Regions from separate parts of the Rhodovulum sp. MB263 genome, predicted to be linked through region 3. Evidence: riboswitches for the same ligand, from Rfam matches in the RefSeq annotation. Region 3 holds a riboswitch; each other region holds the start of a gene.
What was found. Region 3 has a riboswitch for cobalamin ahead of B5V46_RS15280 (TonB-dependent siderophore receptor). Riboswitches for the same ligand answer to the same signal wherever they lie in the genome.
Positions count from the first base shown of each region.

Region 1 (4,205 bases), 1.9 Mb from region 3:
CGCGCGAACAGCGCCATGGTGGTGAACTGATGCGCCGGGTCGAGCCCGGCAATGGGTTCGTCGGCCATCAGGATCGGCGCCTCCTGCGCCAGCGCCCGGGCGATCAGCACCCGCGCCTGTTCGCCCCCAGACAGCTCGGTCGCGCAGCGCGTGGCGAAACCGCCAAGTTCGAGGCGGGCCATCGCGGCGTCAACGGCGGCACGGTCGGCGGGTCCGGGACGCTGGCCCGGCCCCAGATGCGGCGTGCGGCCAAGCGCGACCAGGGTCTCGACGCTGACCGGCCAGGCGATCTCGCGCGTTTGCGGCAGCCAGGCAGCGGTGCGGGCACGCTCGGGCGCGGGGAGGCGCGCGAGGCTCGATGTGCCCTTGTGCGGCAGAAGGCCGAGGGCTGCGCGCATCAATGTGGTCTTGCCCGCGCCATTGGGACCGACAAGGCCCACGCAGTCGCCCGGTGACAGCCGCGCGGTGACATCGTCGACCACAGGGCAGGCGCCGCGCCGGACGGTCAGATGCGAAAGCTCAAGCTCGGTCATGCGCCCGCCTCCGCCCGGGTGCGGTAGATCAGCCGGATGAACAGCGGCGCCCCGATCAGCGCGGTCACGACGCCCAGCTTGAGATCGCGGTCGGGCAGCACCAGCCGCACGCCGATATCGGCGGCCAGCAGAAGGGCCGCGCCGCCCAGCGCCGAGGCCGCCAGCAGCCGCCCGGGCCGGGCGCCCACCAGCGGGCGCAGCAGATGCGGCACGATCAGACCGACAAAGCCGATGGCGCCCGCGACCGCCACCCCCGCGCCCACCGAGGCCGCGACACCCAGGACCAGCGCGAGGCGCATCCGCCCGAGCCGGATGCCCAGCGCCGCCGCCGCATCCTCGCCCAGCGTCAGGGCATCGAGCCCGCGGCCGAGCCCGGCCAGCATCAACCAGCCCAGAAGCGTCAGCGGCAGCGCCAGCCAGACATGGGTGAAGGACCGGTCGGCCAGCGAACCCATCAGCCAGAAGACGATATCGGCCGTGGCGTAAGGATTGGGCGAGAGGTTCAGCACCAGTTGCGTCAGCGCGCCCGCCAGCGCCGAAAGGGCGATGCCCGCGAGGATCAGCGTGAAGGCCCCACCGCGCGGTCCGGCCAGAAGCAGCAGCAGCGAGACGGCGATCAGCGCGCCGGTCAGCGCCGAGGCCGGCAGCGCCAGCACATGCGCCGAGGCGAGCCCCGTTTGCAGCGCCAGCACCGCGCCCAGCGCGGCACTCGACGAGACGCCGATCAGACCGGGCTCGGCCAGCGGGTTGCGCATGTAGCCCTGAAGGGCCGCACCCGAGAGCCCGAGGCTCGCACCCACCAGCACGGCAAGGATCGCGCGTGGCAGCCGGATCTCGCGCATGACCAGCACCGCCGCCTCACCGCGCCCGGCCAGCAGCGCCGAGAGGCTGTCGCCGACCGACAACCCGGCCGGACCGATCAGCAGCGACAGCCCGAAAAGCGCCGCCACCAGCAGCGCAAGCGCCCAGAAGAGCCCCTGCCCCCTCATGCGCGCGCTCCGTCCTGGTCGGCCGGTCTTGTCTCCGGATCGTCCATCGCCCTGCCCTTCCCTGCCCTTGCGGGCGGTCCGGGGCGCGGCGGGATCGGGCCAGCTCCCCGGACGGTGATCTGTCTCACCGCTGCGGGCTGGCCGCTCCGGGGCGCGCCCCGCGCCCGGAAAGGGTGATCGTCGCTCCGGCAGGTCTCCTGGCTTGCGGGTCCTTGCTTGGCTGGCCTTCCCGGGCCCTGGCCCAGTGGCATCTGTCAGCCGCGCTCTCCGCCTACAGTTGCGGGGGCAGCCGCGGAGTTGCCCCTGAGAGGGCGCACCGCGTTCCCTTTTATCCGGCCTTCCCGGCCGGAACCGAAGTCGCTCCTGCCTAGCCCATCGGCGCGCATTGTCAAAGCCCTTTGAGCGGGCTCAGCCCTCGCCCGCCAGCCCCTTCAGGATCGGACAATCGGGACGCTGATCGCCCGCACAGGCCGAGACCAGCTCGGCCAAGGTGGCGCGCATCGCCTGCAACTCGGCGATCTTGGCCTCGATCTGCGCCAGATGGACGCGGGCGATCTGCTTCACATTGGCGCTGGCGCGCTCCTTGTCGGTGTAAAGCGCCAGAAGCGCCCGGCATTCCTCGATCGAGAAGCCGAGCGACCGGGCCCGGCCCAGAAAGGTCAGGTTGTGCCGGTCGGTTTCCGAGAAATGCCGGTAGCCATTGTCGCCCCGGGCCGGACGGATCAGACCGATCTCCTCGTAATAGCGGATGGTCTTGGCCGGCAGCCCGGTGACCTTCGAGATGTCGCCGATATTCATGACCCGGCCTCCAGCGGGCCGAGCCCGCGCAGCCGAAGCGCGTTCGACAGCACGAAGAGGCTCGAGCAGGCCATCGCGCCCGCGGCCAGCATCGGCGACAGGAGAAGGCCGTTCAGCGGATAGAGCACGCCTGCCGCCACCGGGATCAGCGCGACGTTATAGGCGAAGGCCCAGAACAGGTTCTGGCGGATATTGGCCAGAGTCCGGCGGCTGACATGGAGCGCATTGACCACGCCCTGCGGATCGCCCGACATCAGCACCACGTCGCCCGCCTCGATGGCGACATCGGTGCCGGTGCCGATGGCAAGCCCCACATCGGCCGCGGCCAGTGCGGGCGCGTCATTCAGCCCGTCGCCGACGAAGGCGACCGGGCCCTCGGCGCGAAGCCCCTCCAGCGCCTCGACCTTGCCGCCGGGCAGAACGCCCGCCACGACATGGTCGATGCCAAGCTCGGCCGCGACGGCGCGCGCGGTCGGCTCGGTATCGCCGGTGATCAGCGCGGTCGCGACCCCCATCCGGTGGAGCCCCGCGATCGCCGCGCGCGCCGAGGGCTTGATCGGGTCGGCCAGCGCCAGCACGCCCGCCGCCCCTCCGTCGATGGCCACGAAAACGGGCGTCGCCCCCGTGGCGGCCAGCGTCGCGGCCTCGGCCTCGAGGGGCCCGAGCGCGATGCCCTCGCGCGCCATCAGCCGTTCGGCGCCCACCAGGACGTCACGGCCGCCGATCCGTCCCCGGACGCCGAAACCGGGCAACGCCTCGACCCCTTCGGCCTCGGGATGATCTGGCGCGGCGGCCAGGATGGCGCGGGCAAGCGGATGCTCCGAGCGGGCCTCGAGCGCGGCGGCAGCGGCCAGGACATCGTCCCTTTCAAAGCCGTCGGCCAGCCGGATACCGGTCAGTTCGGGATGGCCCTCGGTCAGGGTGCCGGTCTTGTCGAAGGCGACCGTCGCGACGCCCGACAGGCTTTGCAGCGCATCGCCCTTGCGGAAGAGAACCCCCATTTCGGCAGCGCGGCCCGTGCCCACCATCACCGAGGTCGGCGTGGCCAGCCCCATGGCGCAGGGACAGGCGACGATCAGCACCGAGACGCCCGCGACCAGCGCAAGCCCCAGCGCCGGGTCGGGACCGACAATCAGCCAGAGCGCCACGGTCAGCGCCGCGACGACGAGGACGGCGGGAACGAAGATGCCGGTGATCCGGTCGGCCAGCGCCTGCACCGGCAGCTTGGCGCCCTGCGCCGTCTCGACCATCGCCACGATCTGGGCCAGCGCGGTATCGCGGCCGACCCGGGTGGCGCGGAATCTCAGCGCGGAGGCGCCATTGACGGTGCCGCCCGTGACTGCGTCGCCGGGCGCCTTGTCGACCGGCATCGGCTCGCCGGTCAGCATCGATTCGTCGACCGGGCCCTGGCCCTCGACGATCTCGCCATCGGTCGGGATGCGCTCGCCGGGCCGGATCTCGATCAGATCGCCGGGCGCGAGTTGCTCGACGGGCCGTTCCTCGAGGCCATTTTCGGTCACCACCCGGGCGCTGCGCGGCTGCAGGCCCAGAAGATGCCGGATCGCCTCGCCGGTGCGGCCGCGGGCGCGGGCCTCGAGGCTGCGGCCGATCAGGATCAGGGTGACGATGACCGCGGCGGCCTCGAAATAGATATGCGCCGTGCCTTCGGGCAGCAGGCCGGGGGCGAAGGTTGCAAGGGTCGAATAGGCCCAGGCGGCGGCGGTGCCGAGCGCGACCAGAGCATTCATGTCGGGCGCGCCCTTCAGCAGGAGCGGCACGCCCTTGACGAAGAAGGCGCGGCCGGGACCGGCGAGGATCGCGGTGGTCAGCAGGAAGGAGACGATGCGCAGACCGGTCTCGGAGACGATCCCGGCGAGCGCCTCGC
Region 1 is NZ_CP020384.1:1,345,888-1,350,092, reverse strand. It holds gene B5V46_RS06470 (ABC transporter ATP-binding protein) at 1-533, opposite strand, end outside; gene B5V46_RS06465 (iron ABC transporter permease) at 530-1,522, opposite strand; cobalamin riboswitch at 1,692-1,893, opposite strand; gene cueR (Cu(I)-responsive transcriptional regulator) at 1,931-2,320, opposite strand; gene B5V46_RS06455 (heavy metal translocating P-type ATPase) at 2,317-4,205, opposite strand, start outside.
Region 1: it holds a riboswitch for cobalamin, as region 3 does, so the genes downstream of both, B5V46_RS06465 (iron ABC transporter permease) here and B5V46_RS15280 (TonB-dependent siderophore receptor) in region 3, are expected to answer to the same signal.

Region 2 (4,205 bases), 990 kb from region 3:
GCCCAGGCGGTTTCGGGGGCGGAAGACAGCGCCACCTGAAAGACCGGCACGCCCGGGGCATCGAGCGGCGAGGTCCCGTCCTCGCCCTTGCCGGAAAAGGCGGTGGCATTGACGATGGCGGCGGGGTTCAGCGCGCGCAGATGGTCCGCCAGCCAGCGCGCCGCCTCGGGCGCCTTCAGGGACGGCACGAAGAGGCCGGTGACGGCGCAGCCGCGCGCCCGGAACGCATCGAAAAGCGCCTCGACGGGACCGAGATCGGCGGCGGTGACATAGGCGCGGTAGAAGGTCAGGACGATCCGGGGGGCATCCACCGGCGACAGGTCGGGCGCGGGCACGGCGCCGCCCTCGGGGCTCCAGGCGCCCATTTCGGGCACGGTCTTGGTGCCGATCACGGGCGCGGCGTAAAGCCCCGCGGCCAGAGCCAGTTGCGCCAGCGCCGCCTGCGCCGCGACCGCACCGCCCTCGTCGCAGAGCTCGGACAGGCGCCTGAGTGTCGAGACCGGCAGGGTCGAGGCCGCGTCGAGCCGCGGATCGGGGCGCCCGTCGGCGGGCAGCACGGCCAGCGCGATGCCATGCGCGCGGGCCAGCGCGCCGATCTGGGTCAGCCCGTACTCCCAATAGGCGCGCCCGCCGATCAGCCGGATCAGGATGCCCTTCGCCCCCGAAAGCGTGCGCTCGGCATAGGTATCGACCGAGAGCGGATGGATCAGGGCCGCGAGATTGGCCAGCCTGAGGGTGGGCATCCGGCCTTCGGGGCCGCCGCCGCGATGCCAGCCCGCCGCGAAGGCCCCGAGATCGCTGTCGGAAAAGGACAGCACCGCCAGATCGGCCGGGTCCTGACCCAGATCCGTCGGAACGGCGGTTTCCTCGAGCCCGTGGCTTTCGCGGAAAACGACATGCATGGGGGCGGCCTCAGGCGCTCAGAGCCGCGCGGATCGCGCCTTCGTCGATATCGTCATGCTCGGCGATCACGACAAGCCGGGTGGCGCGGGTCTCGTCCGGCCCCCAGGGCCGGTCGAACTGATGGCGCACCCGCGCGCCCACCGCCTGCACCAGAAGCCGCATCGGCTTGCCCGCGACCGCGACATGGCCCTTGACCCGCAGGATGTTCTGCGTGCGCGCCAGCGCCTCGATCCGGGCCGAGAGCGCCTCGGGGTCGTCCTGTTCGGGCAGATCGATCACCACGCTTTCGAATTCGTCATGGTCATGCTCGGCGCCGCTGTCATGATGGCTGGGCCGGGCGTCGAGATCGTCCTCGGCGGCCGCGCCAAGTCCCAGGATCACGCGCGGATCGACCGCGCCCTCGGTCACCTCGACCACGGGCAGCTTGCGCGGCGCCTCGGCCTCGATCACGGCGCGGGCGGCGGCCAGCCCCTCGGGGCCGGCGAGATCGGGCTTGGTCAGCAGCACGATATCGGCGCAGGCGATCTGGTCCTCGAAGACCTCGGACAGCGGCGTCTCGTGATCGAGGCTGTCATCGGCGGCGCGCTGGGCATCGACGGCGGCGACATTCGGCGCGAAGCGGCCCGCGGCCACGGCCTCGGCATCGGCCACCGCGATCACCCCGTCGACGGTGATGCGCGAGCGGATCGCGGGCCAGTCGAACGCCTTCAGCAGAGGTTTCGGCAGGGCCAGCCCCGAGGTCTCGATCAGGATATGGTCGGGGCGCGGCTCGAGCTGCAAAAGCGCCTCCATCGTCGGGATGAACTCGTCGGCGACGGTGCAGCAGATGCAGCCATTGGCAAGCTCGACCACGTTCTCGGCCGGGCAGTCGGGCAGGGCGCAGCCCTTCAGGATCTCGCCATCGACGCCGACATCGCCGAATTCATTGACCAGGACGGCCAGGCGGCGGCCGCCCGCATTCTGCATCAGGTGGCGGATCAGCGTGGTCTTGCCCGAGCCGAGAAAGCCGGTGACGACGGTGACGGGAAGTTTGGCGAGATCGGTCATTTCAGGGCCTCCATGGGCGGGATACGGGCAATGCAGTTCTTGCGGAAATGCTCGGGGCGCTCGCGCCAGGGCACGAGCCCGTCGGCGGCGTCGCGATAGGCGCGGGCGCCCTCGGCGATGATGGGCGCGCCGGTCGTCTCGTCGAAATTGCCATAGACATATGTCCAGCGGCCCGGTCCCCGCAGCGCGACGGTGCAACCCGAGGCACAGGCCGAGAGGCATTCGACGGGCACAAGGCGCACGCCTTCGGGCAGGCCATGAGCCCGGACGGCCTCGTGAAGCAGGCTGCCCGGGCGGGGGGCATCGGGATCGGCGGGCTGGCGGCGCTTGCAGGTGGTGCAGACCAGAAGCTCGACCGCAGGGGCCTCGGGCGCGCTCATGCCGGGCGGCTCCGGTCGCGGAAGGAGCGGCGGAAGGAAACGGAAACACTCATCGTCGGGCCCCACGGGTCGGAGGACAAGGGCGGGAGCGGGCAGAGCCGAAGCCGGACCCGACACCGGAACACCCCGTCCGGTTCACGTCGTCTGCGCTGGCAGGTCTCCCGGCTTGCGGATCTCGAAGGCAGGGGCCTTCGGCGGCGGCCCTGCCTTCCCGGCCCGTTCGGGTCAGTGGCATGCGGGCGGCCTCTCCGGTCACGGTCGCGGGGGCGGCTGCGCTTGAAGGCCCGATGCATCGAACCCGGCCTCTGGCGCATTCCCTTTTCACCCGTCCGATGACGGGCACCAGCGCGGCGGTTCATGCCCTTCCGGGAGCGCGCTTGTCAAGCGCGATGCTTGGGGACGATGCCTGGGGGGCAGGGTTCGGTAACGGGTCTCAGCGACGGGGCCTTGGCCGGGCCGCGCGTTCGGCGTCATGGCGGATCAGGGCGAGGCCGCGATAGGCCCCGTGCGAGAGCTTGCCGAAGGGCAGCGCCAGCGCGAGCCCCAGGACCGACCCGAGATGGAGCGCCAGCATCAGCCCCATCGCCGGCCCGTCGCGCAGGGCCAGCAGCGCGAGGCCCGAGCCCGCGACAATGCCCAGGGCGCGTCTCAGGTCGCGGTCGGCGGTCTCCATCCGGGCCGAGGCAGGGCGGCGGTCGGCCCGGATGCGCCGATGCGACAGTCCCGCAAGCCCGGCAAGCCCGGCAAGCATGGCGAGACCGCCCAGCGTGCCCAGCCCGACCGGGGCCGAGGCCAGCGGATAGGGCGCGATCTCGCCCCGGGCGTGAAGCAGGGCCCCGGCCAGCGTCGCCAGCCCGGTCAGCACGAAGCCGCCCGCCAGCAGGTGATGGAAGATCCGCCGCGCCGGGCCGGTCGGGCCCCGCGGCCCGTCGCAGCCGCGATCCGCGCCGAGATTGGTAAGCCGCAGCGCCGCGCCAAGCCCCCGGGCCAAAGGGCGGATGCCCGGCCGCGCGGCGGGGCCTCTGGTCTGATGCCAGAACCGTCCGAGCCGGATCGCCAGCACCAGCGCCGCGCCGCCGAAAGCCAGCCCCGCGCCTCCGGCCATGAGCCAATGCGGGATCACCTCGTAAAAGGCGCCGGGCGCGGTGCCGGTGGCAAAGAGCCTCTCGGGCGGGATCGCCAGAAGGGCCAGCAGCGGCAGGCCGAGAAGGCAGAGCAGGAAGATCGCCCCGGGCAGGCGCGCGGGCAGGCCGGCGGCGTAATCGGCTGCGCGCGCCTCGGCCAGGGCCGCGGGCAGGTTCACCGCCAGCGCATGGGGCGGGGCATATTGGCAGTCGTAATGGCAGGAGCGGCAGTCATGGCAAAGATGCGCCAGGTGGCGCAGATCGCCTGCCGCGAGGGCCGGACGGAGCTGGGCCGCCGGAAAGACCGCGCAAAGCCCGGTGCAGAAACCGCAGCTATTGCAGATGTTCAGCGCGCGGGCGGCCTCCTGCCAGGGCCCGGAGGCCGCGGAGGCAGGCTGTGAGAGGGGGGGGGCGGGGTCCGCCGCCGGGAGGGACGGGACGGCGCCGGGCCCGGCCTGGCGGGCGTCGGGGCCCGCGATGCTGGCCGCGCCCGCCCCGGCGATCCGGCCGAAGACCCCGCCAATTGCCAGCGCACTGCCCGAGAGATAGCCCTGGCCCAGCAGCCCGCCCGCCATCGCGGCGCCCGCGGCAAAGACCCGATGCGCGCTGCCGCCGTCCTCGAGCCGCACCCGGGCGGTGCCGTCGACAGCGACCCCGTGGCGGGTGAAGGCAAGCCCCGGCAGCAGCGGGATCGCCGCGAGGGGCGGGCGGAGGGGCGCCGGGAAGGGCAGGCCTTCGGGGCGGCTCCGGG
Region 2 is NZ_CP020384.1:2,300,634-2,304,838, reverse strand. It holds gene cobN (cobaltochelatase subunit CobN) at 1-902, opposite strand, end outside; gene cobW (cobalamin biosynthesis protein CobW) at 913-1,950, opposite strand; gene B5V46_RS10735 (DUF1636 domain-containing protein) at 1,947-2,330, opposite strand; cobalamin riboswitch at 2,464-2,692, opposite strand; gene tcuA (FAD-dependent tricarballylate dehydrogenase TcuA) at 2,764-4,205, opposite strand, start outside.
Region 2: it holds a riboswitch for cobalamin, as region 3 does, so the genes downstream of both, B5V46_RS10735 (DUF1636 domain-containing protein) here and B5V46_RS15280 (TonB-dependent siderophore receptor) in region 3, are expected to answer to the same signal.

Region 3 (4,205 bases):
GGTGCAGAGATTCATCGACACCACCCGCCCGGGCGGGTCGGCCAGCGCCGCGGTCCCGGCAAGGGCCAGGACCGCGGCGAGGCGGATCGCGCTAGAAGGAGGCACGCAGGCCCACATAAAGCGCGCGGCCGGAGGTGTTGTAGCCGCGGAAGGTCTGGTAATCGTCGTTGAACAGGTTTTCCACGCGCAGATAGGCCTCGGAGCTGTCGGTGAGGGCATAGCTGACCATCGCCCCCGCCAGGGTATAATCGTCCAGCGCGCCCTCGCTGTCGACGCTGTCCGTGCTGCGCTGCAGGGTCAGGCGGGCGTTGGCCCTGTCTCCGAGGGCGGTGTCGATCCCGAGCATGAGATCGTGGCGGGGCACATGGATGCTGCGCCCTTCCGAGCCCCGGGAATCGGTATAGGTGTAGTTTCCGAAGATATGGGCGGTCTGCGACAGGGCATGGCGGGCCGAAAGCTCGATGCCTTTCGAGGTCGTGGTGCCGGAGACCTGTTTCGTCACATAGGTGACGTCGTCATAGCCGATGAGATCGTCGATTTCGGTATGGAACAGGGTGGCCTTGACGAAGCCATTCGTTCCGAAGCGTTTCTCGAGGCCGAGTTCTGCGCTGCGGCTGCTTTCGGGCTTGAGGTCCGGATTGCCGTAAAGTGTGTCGAAAAGCTGGTAGAGCGGCGGCGTACGATAGCCGGTGCCGAAGACCGCGCGCAGGATCAGGTCGTCTTCGAGCCGCCATGCCAGCGCCAGGCGACCCGTGGTCTGGTTGTCGAAATCGGAATAGTCGTCATGGCGGAGCGAGAGGGACAGGTCGGCCGCGTCGCTGAGGGCATATTGCAGCTCGCCGAAAACGGCGGTGCTCTCGGTATTGAAGTTCCCGGACGAGATGTCTGCTTCTTGTTCCGACCAGTCCGCGCCGAAGGACAGTCTTGCGGCCTCGGTCAGGTCGGCCGAGCCGAGATAGGACAGCGTGCGGCGTTTGCCGGTGAGAGAGTTTGGGCTCCAGCCCGGAGAATTGTAGCCCCGCTCGGTCTGGGTCCAGGCAAAGGCCAGTTCGTTTTCCACCTTGCCGATGTAGAAACCGGCGAAGGCCCGGACCCCCTTCAGGGTTTCGGATGATTTAGTTACCGGCGAGGTATCCGTGGCGCCTATGTCATAATCGGTCTTGTTGTCGGAATAGAGGGCGGAAAAGCCCAGGGTCAGCTGCTCGGTCATATCGAATTCTGCCGAAAGCAGGATCAGGTCCTGATCGAAGCCGTCGGATTCCCTATTGCCGTCCCGGGCCGAGAAACTATGGGTTTCGACATGCGACATGGTCAGGGCGATCTGGCCGCGATCGGTCATATTGCCAAAGCTCAGCGTGCCGGAATAGGTGCCGTAGGTCCCCGCCTCGACCTCGGCCCGTCCCGACAGGCCCGGGCGATCGGGACGCCAGCTGGTCATGTCGATGACGCCGCCGATCGCGTTGGCGCCGTAAAGCGCCGATTGCGAGCCCTTGAGAACCTCGATGCGGGACGCGAGGCCGGGGGTGAGGATGCCGAACTGCAGCGAGGGCGGAATGCCGGATGGATCGGAGAAATCCATGCCGTCGATTCGCGTGGCGATATAGCCGTTGGACAATCCGCGGATGCGCAATGTGGCGGTCTGGCCAAGCCCGCCATTCTGCGCGATCGTGACGCCCGGCAGGGTGGCGAGGGTCTCGCCCAGATTCTGCCCGCCCGCCGCGATCTGATCCCGGTCGAGGGTCTCGACCGTGGCGCCGGTCCGGTTGGTGGCGACGGGGGTGAGGCTGGCGCTGGCGGTGATCTCGTCGAGAAGGAGGCTGTCGTCGAGATCCTCGGCGAGGGCATGGAGGGGCGCGAGGGCGGCGAGGCCGAGCCCGAGGCAGAAGCTGGATCTGGTCATGTCCGTTCCGGTCTGTCGAACCGCGATGCGGCCCGTATTGTCGAGAGGCCCTTGGAAAGACACGCTTTCCGCAGACGGTGAAAGCGTCACCACTGCGGATTTGCCGCCGCCCGTCGCGCGCCCCGCGGACCGGCTGGGTGATCGTCCTGGCAGGTCTCCTGGCTTGCGGGTCGTCGCTTGGCTGGCCTTCCCGGGGAACATCCCCAGTGGCACGATCAGCCGCGCTCGCCGCTTACAGTTGCGGGGGCAGCCGCGGCATGAGCCCCTTGCGAGGCCGCACCGCGTTCCCTTTTCATCGCCCGTCGCCGGGCGAACCAAGACAGTTTTCGGTTAATCCGGGCCTCCGGACCTGTCAAGCGGGACGCCGGGGCGGCAGGCTGCGACGATTGCGGCCGGTTCGGTGCCGGGCGTCAGCAGTAGTGCGGCCTCGCTGCCATGGGCGACCCGGACCGGCAGCAGAGCCAGGGACGGCGGCGCACGCAGGATCGCACAGGCGATCTCCGGTTGGGCGGCGGCGGGCAGGGCGGGCTGCCCCGGCGTGGTGAAGCCGGTCAGTCTGTGGCTGAGGTCCGGATTGCCGATCGCGTCGACGATGCGTCAGGCGCGCAGCCGGAGCCCGGCGGTGGCGTGCTCCCAGCGGGTCGTCGTCGGCGGGGGCTGCCCCGTCCGTCCTGCCGCGGTCGGACGGGGTGGCGGGTCCGGGAGAGCTCCGGTCACGCCGGGCGGCCGCGCGGATCGCCCCGACCGGACAGAAAGTCCCGGTCGGGGCGATCAGGAAGGCCGGTGGTGTCGTGGCGACCGGCGGATGGGCGGCGACAAGGCTGCGGACCGGGTCCTGAAAGGCGGCGAGAGGCGGCGCGTCGCGGTCGCCCTGCGCATCGGGCGGTTCGGCCAGAAGCGGCGTCGCGGTTCGGGCGGCCGGGCCGGGTCGGGTCGGCCGATGCGCGGCATATGACGGCGCACGACCAGCCGCCGGTTCTTCTGGCCGTTGCCAGCGGCGCGCGTCACCTCGCGTGGCGGGATCGTCCCGGAGATTTCGGTCAGCGGGGCATCGGGCTGGCTTTTGACGCCGCCGGATCCGGAGCTGTCGCAGAAGGTCTTCGCGCCTTCAGGGGAATGGGACCGGAGATGTCAGCCTTATTCGCTGCGCCGCGTCTGGTGCCGGGCGGCTGCGGTCGCGATCTCGGCGATGGCCTTGCGCCTCTGAGACAGCGCGGCTTCGACCCCGGTATCCGGTCCGACCAGGGCGCAGAGCGCTTCGTCGGGATCGCGGGACGCCCGCACGAAAATCTCGATTTCGCCATAGCGCATCGGCGTGGCATCGCGGGGCGGTTGCCCGGTGCCGGAGACCTCGGTCAAGGCGGTGGCTTGATCGTCCAGACGCAGGGCGCCGCGGAGATAAACTGCATAGAAATATGCGCGCGGCTGGGGCTTTTCGGCCCGAGGCCTCGGCCCCAGCCGCGTCGGAAGGTCGACGAATGCGATGGCGCGGCAACCGGGAATTGGGGTCTTCATGGCCTGAATGGGAACGGTGAAGGGCATCTGTGGAGGGCGTCTCCGAAATTGCGGGGGCCGCCGGGGCCATGGGGCCGACCGTTCAGGTCGGGTGCGGCGCGTGGCCCGAGCCCTCGTTGCGGCCCGGATGCGGGCGGCGGGTGCGGCTTGCATCGACCTGGTCCGGGCGCGGGCGGCACCGTGCCGGGGCGCAAACCGATCGGCAGGAAACGGGGGCAGCGGTGGAGCGACCAGCGACACGCCAGGCCGGGTCTAGCCGCATCGGTCCCGCCTCCTGACGGGGCCCGCCGCCGATCCCGCGCGGGATCTGCCTCAGGGCGGGGCCAAGCGCCTCTGCCCCGCTTGCCGCCCAGCCGGACGAGGCGCCGCGCGCCGCGGTCGGCGCGATCGGCAGGACCTCCGCGACCGGCCCGGCGGTTCTGCGATGGACCGGGTGCAATACCCGCTTGCGGTCGTTGCGGAGGCGAGCCTGTCGAACCGGGTCAGCAGCAGCAGGCTCGATCTGCCCGGATGGGGGGCGACGAGCTCCCAGATCGCGGCTTCGGACCAAGGGCGCGAGGCCTAACAGGGTGCTGAAATAGTCGATTGGTCGGAACGGCTTCCTCCGTTCCTGCCATTGCGCTGCTCCTATCCGCCTTCTTCCCGCCACGCGGCATGCTGGTCGGGGGTCTCCGCCCTCAAATCGCCAGTATTCGCGGCAGCCAGGCAAGATTTGCCGCCGCCAGGGCGAGGATGAAGCGGGACCGCACCCGCTCCACGCCGCGACAGGCCGTCTGCGCCGCGCCTCCCA
Region 3 is NZ_CP020384.1:3,291,157-3,295,361, reverse strand. It holds gene B5V46_RS15285 (ABC transporter substrate-binding protein) at 1-117, opposite strand, end outside; gene B5V46_RS15280 (TonB-dependent siderophore receptor) at 92-1,900, opposite strand; cobalamin riboswitch at 2,031-2,234, opposite strand; gene B5V46_RS19900 (hypothetical protein) at 3,038-3,259, opposite strand; partial or broken gene B5V46_RS15270 (IS5 family transposase) at 4,093-4,205, opposite strand, start outside.

Region 4 (4,205 bases), 1.6 Mb from region 3:
GAGTTGGTGTAATAGGGCTGATCGTCGGTGCCCGCCTGCAGGATGCCCGGGAAGCGCTTCCGGTCCTCGCGGGCAAAGCGGTAGGTCGTGCCCTCGGCGGGCGTGGCCTCGAGATTGTACATGTGCCCGGTCTCTTCCTGGAACTCGACCATCCGGGCGCGCAGGTGATCCATCAGCCTGAGGGCAAGCGCCTGGCCCGCCTCGGTCGCGATGTCCTCGCGGTCGTCGGTGAAGTTCCGGATCATCTCGTTCACGCCGTTCACGCCCAGCGTCGAGAAGTGGTTCCGGAGCGTTCCGAGATAGCGTTTCGTATAGGGGAAAAGTCCCGCCTCGATATGGCGCTCGATCACCTTGCGCTTGAGTTCCAGGCTGGTGCGGGCGATCCCCGCCAGCCGGTCGAGCGCGGTCAGAAGCCCCGCCTCGTCGCCCTTGTGCAGATGGCCGAGCCGGGCGCAGTTGATGGTGACGACGCCAAGGCTGCCGGTCTGCTCGGCCGAGCCGAACAGACCGTTGCCGCGTTTCAGAAGCTCGGTCAGGTCAAGCTGCAGGCGGCAGCACATCGAGCGCACCATATGCGGCTCGAGCTCCGAATTCACGAAGTTCTGGAAATAGGGCAGCCCGTATTTCGCCGTCATCTCGAACAGATAACCGGCATTCTCGCTGTCCCAGGGGAAATCGGGGGTGATGTTGTAGGTCGGGATCGGGAAGGTGAAGACCCGGCCCCTGGCATCGCCTGCGGTCATCACCTCCATATAGGCGCGGTTGATCATGTCCATCTCGGACTGCAGCTCGCCATAGGTGAACTCCGCCTCGCGCCCGCCGATCACCGGCACCTGATCGCGCAGGTCTTCCGGGCAAGTCCAGTCGAAGGTCAGGTTGGTGAAGGGCGTCTGCGTGCCCCAGCGCGAGGGCACGTTCAGATTGTAGATGAATTCCTGCATCGCCTGCCGGACGGCGGCGAAATCGAGCCCGTCGCGCCGGATATAGGGCGCCAGATAGGTATCGAACGAGCTGAAGGCCTGGGCGCCGGCCCATTCGTTCTGCAACGTGCCGAGGAAGTTCACGATCTGGCCCAGGGCGCTTGTCAGATGCATCGGCGGGGCGGATTCGATGGTGCCGGGCACGCCGTTCAGCCCCTCGCGCAGCAGCGTCCTCAGCGACCAGCCCGCGCAATAGCCCGCGAACATGTCGAGATCGTGGATATGGATGTCGCCCTCGCGATGGGCCTGGCCGACCTCGGCCGGGTAGATATGGCTCAGCCAGTAATTCGCCGTCACCTTGCCCGAGGTGTTCAGGATCATGCCGCCCAGCGAATAGCCCTGATTCGCGTTGGCATTCACCCGCCAGTCCGACCGGTCGAGATATTCGTTGATCGAGCTTTCGACATCGACCAGCACCCGGCGGTCCTCGCGCAGCCGCGCATGCTGGGCGCGATAGACCGCATAGGCGCGCACCGTCGCGATCCGGTTGGCGCCGATCAGCGCCTGCTCGACGGCATCCTGGATCTCCTCGACATCGGGCGCGCCGCCCGCATGGCGAAAGCTCAGCACCCGCACCACCTGATCGGTGAGGCGGGCGGCCTCCTCGGCGCCGAATTCGCCGGTGGCCTCGCCCGCGCGGGCGATGGCCCGGGCGATGCGGCCGGCATCGAAGGGAACGGTCTGGCCGTCGCGGGTGACGACGGAACGGGGCGAGGGGGCGGTCATGGCGGTTCGCTTTCGGTTCTGGTCAGGGGGCGGCACGCAGGGAGGCACGCGGACCCGCCGGCCCGACGCACGCACCCGAGCCCACCGCTCGCGGTCGTTCGGTCCGCTCTGGCAGGTCTCCTGACTTCACGGCTCGGACGCTCTGGCCCTCCTTCCCGGCATGTTGCGCCAGTGGATCACGGGGCCGCGGCTTGCCGCTGACAGTTGCGGGGGCAGTGCCGGACTCTCACCGGCTTCCCTCTTCGCCCACGGGATGAACCGCGGGAACCAAAGCAGCATGATATTGATGCTGATGGGGCGATTTTGTCAATATGTAGTGGGTGCGACCTTCGCGCACCCTCGGGTGCCGCCATCGGGCCCTGCCGCCGCGCGCCTATGCCTGCGGCAAGGCGGGAGGCGGAGACGTCTTCCTGCCAGCGCCCGGGCGCCATCACGGGCCAGCCCCGGGGAAGGGGGTAGGCGATCGGCGCTGTCGCCGCAAGCCGAAGCCGCTATGCTGGCGCCGACCGGCCGAAGGGGAAAGCGATGGAATACATGGAATGGCAACGGCTTCTGACCAGAAGCCGGCACGGACAGTCGGAGATCGTGGATGCGCCCGAGCGGCCCGCCTTCCTGGTCGATCTCGACCGGGTGATCTTCTCGCAGCCATTCCGGCGGCTTGCCAACAAGACGCAGGTGCATCCGCTTTACGAGAACGACCACCTGCATCACCGGATGATCCACAGCCTCGAGACCAGCAGCGTGGGCCGCTCGCTGGGGTTCGAGGTCGGGCAGGCGCTGGCCGCGCGGGGCATCCTGTCCGAAGGGGCGGGCCACGAGCTGTCCTATATCCTGCAGGCGGCCTGTGCTGCCCATGATATCGGCAATCCGCCCTTCGGCCATGCCGGCGAGGATGCAATCTCGGAGTGGTTCGCGACCCGGCGCCCCTTCGAGGCCGATCTGAGCCCGGGCCAGCGCCGGGAGTTCGAGCATTTCGAGGGCAATGCCCAGGGCTTCCGGATCCTGACCCGGCTGGAGATGTACCGGCTCGAGGGCGGCATGCGGCTGACCCATGCCGTTCTGGGCGCCTTCACCAAATATCCCTGCCTCGCAAAAGACGGTGCGCTGGGCCGGGACGCGCCCACCATCGGCCTGAAGAAATACGGGGCCTTCGAGGCAGAGGCCGCGCATCTGGCCGGGATGGCCGAAAGCACCGGGTTGATTCCCCGGGATGCCGGCTGGCAACGGCACCCGCTGGCCTTCCTTGTCGAGGCGGCGGACAATATCTGCTACAACATCCTCGATCTCGAGGATGCCTATACCACCGGCGTCCTGTCCCATGGCGAGGTGCGGCCGCTGCTGGAGGCGCTGATCGGCAAGGAAGTCGCACCCGTCCCCGGCGGGACGCACGCCGAGCATGTGGGCCATCTGCGCGCCCGCGCCGTCCATGGCGCCATCCGCGCCAGTGTCGCGACCTTTCTGGACCACCATGACGACATTCTCGCGGGCCGGTTCTCGGCCGAGCTGACCGATGTCTTCGCGCTGAAGGAGGCCTTTGCGGCGATTTCCGATGTCGCGAATGAGCGGATCTTCCCCTCGTCGCGCAAGATGGAGCTGGAAGTGGCGGGGCGCGATCTGATCTTTGCGCTGCTCGACCGCTTCCATGCGGTGATCGAGGAGCTGGCCCGCCATGGCTGGAATGTCGCGGCGATGGAGGAGGACAAACCCTATCTGCGCAAGCTGGTCGCCTCGGCCGGAATGGATCTGCGCGATGTCCGCGACCCCTATTCGGGGCTTCATGCCCTGACCGATTTCGTCTCGGGCATGACCGACCGCTACGCGGTGAAGATGGCGCGGCCGCTGGGGCTTTGAGCCCGTAAGACAAGGCGCCCGGGCAGGGACTGCCCGGGCGTCGGATCGTCAGGCGGTTGCGGATCAGCCCTGCAGGCTGCGCACCCCGATTTCGCCTTCCTCGCGCGATTTCATCGCCAGGGCGGCGGCATGGCAGCCCGCCGCGGTGGTGAAATAGGGGATGCGGTCCATCAGCGCGACATTCCGGATCGAGCGGCTGTCCTCGACCGCGCGGTTGCCCTCGGTGGTGTTCATCACCAGCTGGACCAGCCCGTCCTTCATCACGTCGACGATGGTGCGTCCGCCCTCATAGGCCTTCTTGACCAGCGTGGCCTCGATCCCGTTCTCGGCCAGGAAGCCCGCCGTTCCGCGCGTCGCCAAGATGCGGAAGCCCAGATCGACCAGGACCCTGGCGGTCTCGACCAGCGCGGGCGTCTTGTCGGCATCCTTGATCGACAGGAAGACCTGACCCTCGCGCGGCAGATCGGTGCCCGCCCCGAGCTGGGCCTTGAGGAAGGCCCGCGGGAAGGAGCGGTCCCAGCCCATGACCTCGCCGGTCGAGCGCATTTCCGGCCCCAGCAGCGTGTCGACGCCGGGGAAGCGGGCAAAGGGCATCACCGCCTCCTTGACCGAGAACCAGGGCATGATCGGGTCGGCCAGCGACATCTG
Region 4 is NZ_CP020384.1:1,059,520-1,063,724, forward strand. It holds partial or broken gene B5V46_RS05125 (ribonucleoside triphosphate reductase) at 1-1,706, opposite strand, end outside; cobalamin riboswitch at 1,799-1,993, opposite strand; gene dgt (dGTP triphosphohydrolase) at 2,232-3,557, shown strand; gene carB (carbamoyl-phosphate synthase large subunit) at 3,621-4,205, opposite strand, start outside.
Region 4: it holds a riboswitch for cobalamin, as region 3 does, so the genes downstream of both, B5V46_RS05125 (ribonucleoside triphosphate reductase) here and B5V46_RS15280 (TonB-dependent siderophore receptor) in region 3, are expected to answer to the same signal.